One region of the Pseudoalteromonas sp. Z1A2 genome, then DNA from elsewhere that is predicted to be linked to it. Evidence: predicted binding sites of a transcription regulator. Region 1 holds the regulator's gene; each other region holds the start of a gene.

Region 1 (2,279 bases):
GTAATATGGTTGCGGTTATCACTAATGGTACTGCAATTCTCGGACTTGGTAATTTAGGCCCGTTAGCGTCTAAACCTGTAATGGAAGGTAAAGCGTTATTGTTCAAACGTTTCGCTGGCCTTGATTCAATTGATATTGAAGTTAAGCACCGTACGACAGAAGACTTTATTAATACGGTTGCCAATATTGCCGATACATTCGGTGGTATTAACCTTGAAGATATTAAAGCACCAGAGTGTTTTGAAATTGAAAAAGCATTAATAGAGCGTTGTAGCATTCCTGTTTTTCATGATGATCAACACGGAACTGCGATTGTAACGGCTGCGGGCATGTTAAATGCGTTAGAAGTACAAGGTAAGTCAATTGAAGATGCAATTATTGTATGTTTAGGTGCAGGCGCTGCCGCTGTTGCGTGTATGGAGCTGTTGATTAAGTGCGGAGCACTGCGCGAACACATTTATATGCTTGACCGCAAAGGTGTTATTCATACCCGCCGCGATGATTTAAATGAATATAAACAGCTTTTTGCTAACAATACCGATAAGCGTACATTGCAAGATGTAATTGCAGATGCTGATGTGTTTGTAGGTGTTTCTGGCCCTAACTTATTAGCGGCTGAAGATTTAAAGCTAATGGCTGAAAAACCAGTTGTGTTTGCATGTTCAAACCCAGATCCTGAGATTGATCCTGCACTTGCGCACGGCGCACGTAACGATTTAATTATGGCAACAGGGCGCTCTGATTACCCTAATCAGGTTAACAATGTTTTATGTTTCCCGTTTATTTTCCGTGGTGCGCTTGATGTGCGTGCAAGCGCTATTAACGATGAAATGAAAATTGCTGCAGTTGAGGCTATCCGTAGTATTGCTAAAGAGCCTGTACCTGCAGAAGTTTTAAAAGCAGCAGGCGTAGATAAATTAGAGTTTGGTGCACAGTATATTATACCAAAACCAATGGACCCTCGTTTACTGCCGCGTATAGCAAGAGCTGTTGCCCTAGCTGCTGTTGAGTCAGGTGTTGCGCAAATTGATTTGCCAGAAAATTATATGCAGTAAATCTATACAGTAGAGCTATGCAATAAAATTTAGACATAAAAAAACCTCAGTAATTACTGAGGTTTTTTTGTCTTTGTAATATTTATTCTTCGTTTAAAACGGGTACTTCTAGACCCATTTCTTGCATTATTTTTTTAACTTCTTCTGGCACTTTTTCGGCGTTATCTTTACGTAAGTCATCGTCATTTGGTAAAGGTTGGCCAGTAAAAGCATGCAAAAATGCCTCACATAGCAATTCACTATTTGTAGCATGGCGAAGGTTATTGATTTGACGACGTGTACGTTCGTCAGTTAATACCTTTAATACATTTAGCGGGATCGAAACGGTGATCTTTTTAACTTGCTCTGATTTTTTACCGTGTTCTGCGTATGGGTGAATATACTCACCATTCCATTTAGCCATAAGATGTATCGTTGCCTCAGATTATTAATTTCTCACACGGTATAAAAAGCGTGTAAATATGCGTGAAATTCTATCGATTTAAAAAAGATAGTCAAATAATAGATACCGATCTATCTTAATAAGCCTATTGTGAGTGTAAAGATAAGCACACTTTTGTGAGCTAAAATGTGTTATTCGCAGAGGCTCCTTCTACTTATAGCCATCTAGAGCTTTAAAATACTTTGACTTATCAAAACGGATAACTTACTCTTTTGGACGTCTAAACATCCAAATTAATCAGGTGACGAATATGAGCGAAAAAAACAAAGCAACCATTGCTGTACGTAACGGCGTTGATGCTGATAAACATCATGGTGCGGTGGTACCGCCAATTTATTTATCGACTACTTATTCGTTTGCCGACTTTGATACTAAGCGTGAGTATGATTATGGTCGTAGCGGTAATCCTAATCGTGATATTTTAGCTGAGACGCTTGCTAAGCTTGAAGGTGGCGCTCGTGGCATAATTACGGCCACTGGTATGGCTGCCGTGCATTTAGCTACTCAGCTACTTAACAGTGACGACACGTTAGTAATTCCACATGATTGTTATGGTGGAAGCTATCGTTTATTTACATCGTTACAAAAACGCGGACTATTGAAGCTTGAAGTATTAGATTTAACAAAAGAAGAAAGCCTTCAACAAATTTTAGCAATTAAACCTAAGCTTATTTGGATAGAGACTCCAAGTAACCCAGTACTTCGTTTAACCGATATTAAAGCGGTTACCGATGTTGCTAAGCAATGCGGTGCATTGGTTGCCGCAGATAACACGTTTTTGT
Region 2 (2,279 bases), on a different contig from region 1:
AGATTTTTGTTCTTGCTGTAAGCGCGCATCTTTTTGTTCAAGCCAAGAAGAGTAGTTACCTTCCCATGGAATACCTTCACCACGGTCAAGCTCTAATATCCAACCAGCTACATTATCAAGGAAGTAACGGTCATGCGTTACAGCCACAACAGTGCCTTCGTAATCGTGTAAGAAGCGCTCTAACCATGCAACCGACTCAGCATCCAAGTGGTTAGTAGGTTCATCAAGGATAAGCATGTCTGGTTTTTCAAGTAATAATCGACATATAGCAACACGGCGACGCTCACCACCTGAAAGGTGCTCAATTTTAGCATCCCACTCTGGCAGGCGAAGTGCATCAGCTGCGCGTTCTAAAACGTTGTCGATGTTATGACCATCGTGCGCCTGAATAACAGCTTCAAGCTCGCCTTGCTCTTTTGCAAGTGCGTCAAAGTCAGCGTCTTCCATGGCGTATTCGTTATACACTTCGTCAAGACGTTTAAGTGCATGTTTAACTTCGCCAACAGCTTCTTCAACAGTTTCACGTACTGTTTTACTTTCGTCTAAAACAGGTTCTTGCGGTAAATAACCAATTTTAGTACCAGGCTGAGGATGTGCATCACCTTCAAAATCTTGGTCAACACCGGCCATAATACGTAGTAACGTAGATTTACCAGAACCGTTTAAACCAAGCACACCAATTTTAGCGCCAGGAAAAAAGTGCAACGAAATATCTTTTAAGATAGTGCGCTTAGGTGGCACAACCTTAGATACTCGACTCATCGAGAATATAAATTTATCAGGTAAAACCATGGAGGAAAGCCTTCAAATAATAATAAAAATTTCAATGTTGTATTGTAGTGGCTGACGGGTGAAACAGTCAACGAATGGCGGGTTTTAAAGCACCAAAGGATGCTTGTAAGTAAAGTATAAAATCATGAATAAATTTCATTTGGACATCTATACATCTAGAGGTTGATATTTTTTACTTTCAGTTCATAATTAAGCCTCGGTTTTTATGAGCAGGAGTAAAGTATGCCAATTACAGTAAAAGACGAGTTGCCGGCAATTGCACGTTTACGTCAAGAAAACGTATTTGTAATGCCAAAAAGTCGTGCAAAAACGCAAGAAATACGCCCAATGCGTTTGGCTATTTTAAACTTGATGCCTAATAAAGTAGAAACCGAAGTTCAGTTTATTCGCTTACTTGCCAATTCGCCTTTGCAAGTAAACGTAGAACTACTGCGCCTCGACACTCACCGCAGTAGCAGCAACTCAGAAGAGCACCTTGATACCTTTTACCGTTACTTTTCTGAGGTTAAAGACAACAATTACGATGCATTAATAGTAACCGGTGCGCCACTTGCGCATTTAGAATACGACGATGTAGCGTATTGGGATGAGCTAAAGGTCATTATTGATTGGGCTGAGCAACACGTTACCTCTACGTTATTTTCGTGTTGGGCAGCGCATGCAGCGTTATATCACCGTTACAATTTAAAACGCGATTTAAAAGACGATAAACTGTGTGGCGTATTTACTCACCAGTGTTATTTTGATCACGGTGCACTGACTCGCGGATTCGACGATACCTTTTTGGTACCGCACTCACGCTACGGCCATATTGATATAAATAAAATAAACGCCTGTGAAGAACTCGTTGTACTGGCAGGTTCTGAGCGAGTAGGGGCTTACTTACTTAAAAATAAATCGGGTAGCCAAGTGTTTATAACCGGCCACCCAGAGTACGACGCCGACTCGCTAAAAGCAGAATACGAGCGCGATTGTAAAAAAAGCCCTAATGCACCAAAGCCCGAAAATTACTTTCCGGATGACGATGCAACCAAACAACCTTCAAAAACGTGGCAAAGCCATGCTTTTTTACTTTTTTCGAACTGGTTAAATTACTACGTGTACCAAACCACACCGTATGATATTAATTTAGTTAGCCAAGACGTGAGGACTAACAACTATGCCGAATAACGCGCCTACAAATAATAAGCAAGCCGAAATAAGTGCCGCATTAAAAGAACGCATTTTAATTTTAGATGGCGCAATGGGCACCATGATCCAAGATCATAAGCTAGAAGAAGAAGACTATCGCGGAGAGCGTTTTAAAGACTGGCATGTATTAATTAAAGGTAATAACGATTTATTAAGCCTAACCAAGCCCGACTTAATCACTGATATTCATCGTGGTTTTTTATCAGCGGGCGCCGATATTATCGAAACCAACACGTTTAACTCGACCACTATTTCGATGGAAGATTACGACATGGCAAACCTAAGCCGTGAAATAA
Region 3 (2,279 bases), on a different contig from region 1:
TTTGAAGCGCTATTAAATGATGCAGACCACGCAATGTATAAAAATAAACAAGCATACAAGTTCGCTAAAAAAGCACAATAATAAAAGTAAGTTCGTCATGACTCATGCCACAAAAACTTGGCTAGTTTTTTCTGCGATAGGTTTTATTTTTGGTGTTATGTGCTCCTCTATGGGGTTTGCCTTAAAAAGGCTTGAGAGTAATAACCAAAAATAGCTTCAATGAATAGCTTAAGCTGCAAATTTTTACTTGTACTTATTAATTTGTTTTTCAAAGTACGGACATAAAAAAGCAAGCCATGAGGCTTGCCAAGAAGGGTGTTAATTAGCTCTCACCTAGCCTTTAAGCTATTAGCTTTTCAGCAAGGTTTAATTCCATAATAGCTTTTAATAAACGGTATAAGTTAATTGATGCGTCAATTTCTTCTTTACGGTTTGTTAAGCTTTCAATATTTAAGCCCAGTGGCACGTCTAGGTGCGCACAGCTTTTAAGTATTAAGTCGAGGTTTTCGCGGCAAATACGGACTGATTCGCTTAATGTATTGTCTGCATCAAGCATGCGCCATTTAGTTGCCTCTGGCACTGAGATACCCAACCATTGCATAAATTCTAAGGTTTTTTCGCCGCCGCATGGGGTAAACGTTAATATAATACGTTGAGGTGTAATCCCTTGTGCTTTACATGTACGTGCGTAGCTAGTAATTAACTCTATAGTAGCTTGTGCGTCGTAAACAGCTTGCGATATAAAAAACTGACAACCTTGTGCTGTTTTTTCTATTAATCGTTCGTGCTCATTTCGTTTACTTGAATGGCGCTCGGCAATCGTAACGCCACCTAAAAAGAAATCATCTGACTGCTCAGCCAATGCTTTATACGCATCTGGCAGGCTTAGCTTTATATCGCCTATCGATGATGGGCTACCTACTAAAACAACATTTTGTAAATCGTAGTCGTTTTTAGTTTCACTTAGCCAATCTTTAAATTCGCCTACGCCACGCTGCGCCACACTTTTATAAGTAATCACATCTTGTGCAGATAAATTACGAAGTAAATGGCTGTATTCACGCGGATCAACGGTTTGTTTAAACGCAAATGGGCGGTCTTGGTTAGTTCGGCTGCTTTCGTCTTGAATGTCGTATATTATCACGCCGTCGTATTCAATTTCGTGTAAGCGACCTAATAGCTTTTCTGCAATGGTTTTTAATTGCGCTTTATCGGTGCCAATTTTAGGCGGGGTAGTACCAATAAGATAAACACCTTGATTGGTGTCCACTATCTTCTCTTTTAGTGATAAAGCCATAATCCTCATTCCAGCTAAGTTTGTTTTGATGGATTTAATATAGCAGCCATTTAGACGTCTAGATAGATTTATTTAATGAAAGTTTTTCAATTAACATGATGTTTATTCATAGTGCTTGTTCCCATAATTTATAATTGACACAGTTGTTTACATAATAAATTCCCTTGGGGCTCTTATATTTATTGGCTTTGGGGCATAATTAAAGAGTTAAATCTGACAACAAATTTGCTCAATTTAAAAAGGGACAACAATGAAATTTAAATTATTAGCAACCAGCTTAGCGGTATCGCTGGCCTTAACGGGTTGCGCCATGCAACAAAACCAAAGCACGCAAACAACAGCACAACAAGAACAAGTAAATAAAGCTGATGACCGTGTTTTTTCACAAGATTACTTAATTGAAGAGCTAGAAAACGGCTTACGTGTCATGGTTGTTAAAACCGATTACCCTGATGTAGTGTCGCTGCAAATTCCGGTATCGGTTGGATCGCGTAACGAAGTTGAAGAGGGCAAAACAGGCTTTGCTCACTTTTTTGAACACATGATGTTTAAAGGCTCACAAAAATACCCTGAAGATGTGTACTCAGACATATTAAAAAATTCAGGTGTTGATAACCGCGCATATACAACAAACGATTACACAAATTACCATTTAAACTTTTCAAAGCAGCACCTTGATAAAGTACTTGAGCTTGAAGCTGATATTTTTCAAAACTTAACCTACACCGAAGAGCAATTTAGAACAGAAGCGCAAACAGTAAAAGGTGAGTACTTAAAAAACAACGCGAGCCCAATTCGTAAATTATTAAGCGCTGTACGCGAAAAAGCGTTTGATAAGCACACGTATAAACACACCACTATGGGCTTTTTTAAAGACATAGAAGCCATGCCTGATCAAATGGCCTATGGTAAAGAATTCTTTGCTAAGTTTTATAAGCCTGAGTATGTGTCACTTGTCATCGTGGGCGATGTAAACCCACAA

Evidence for each region. The regulator MetJ, encoded in region 1, represses methionine synthesis genes. The targets are predictions, from matches to a motif close to TAGACGTCTAGACGTCTA.
Region 2: metA (homoserine O-succinyltransferase) is a predicted target of MetJ. The motif match lies at 933-950, and genes of this name have one in related genera.
Region 3: GQR47_RS03975 (methylenetetrahydrofolate reductase) is a predicted target of MetJ. The motif match lies at 1,341-1,358, and genes of this name have one in related genera.

What each region holds. Positions count from the first base shown of each region.
Region 1 covers NZ_WTKX01000009.1:72,555-74,833, forward strand. Annotated here, with positions in the region: gene GQR47_RS08460 (malic enzyme-like NAD(P)-binding protein) at 1-1,055, shown strand, start outside; gene metJ (met regulon transcriptional regulator MetJ) at 1,138-1,458, opposite strand; gene metB (cystathionine gamma-synthase) at 1,748-2,279, shown strand, end outside.
Region 2 covers NZ_WTKX01000015.1:17,663-19,941, forward strand. Annotated here, with positions in the region: gene ettA (energy-dependent translational throttle protein EttA) at 1-792, opposite strand, end outside; gene metA (homoserine O-succinyltransferase) at 1,015-1,962, shown strand; gene GQR47_RS11605 (homocysteine S-methyltransferase family protein) at 1,952-2,279, shown strand, end outside.
Region 3 covers NZ_WTKX01000003.1:234,428-236,706, reverse strand. Annotated here, with positions in the region: gene GQR47_RS03980 (sensor domain-containing diguanylate cyclase) at 1-81, shown strand, start outside; gene GQR47_RS03975 (methylenetetrahydrofolate reductase) at 341-1,297, opposite strand; gene GQR47_RS03970 (pitrilysin family protein) at 1,548-2,279, shown strand, end outside.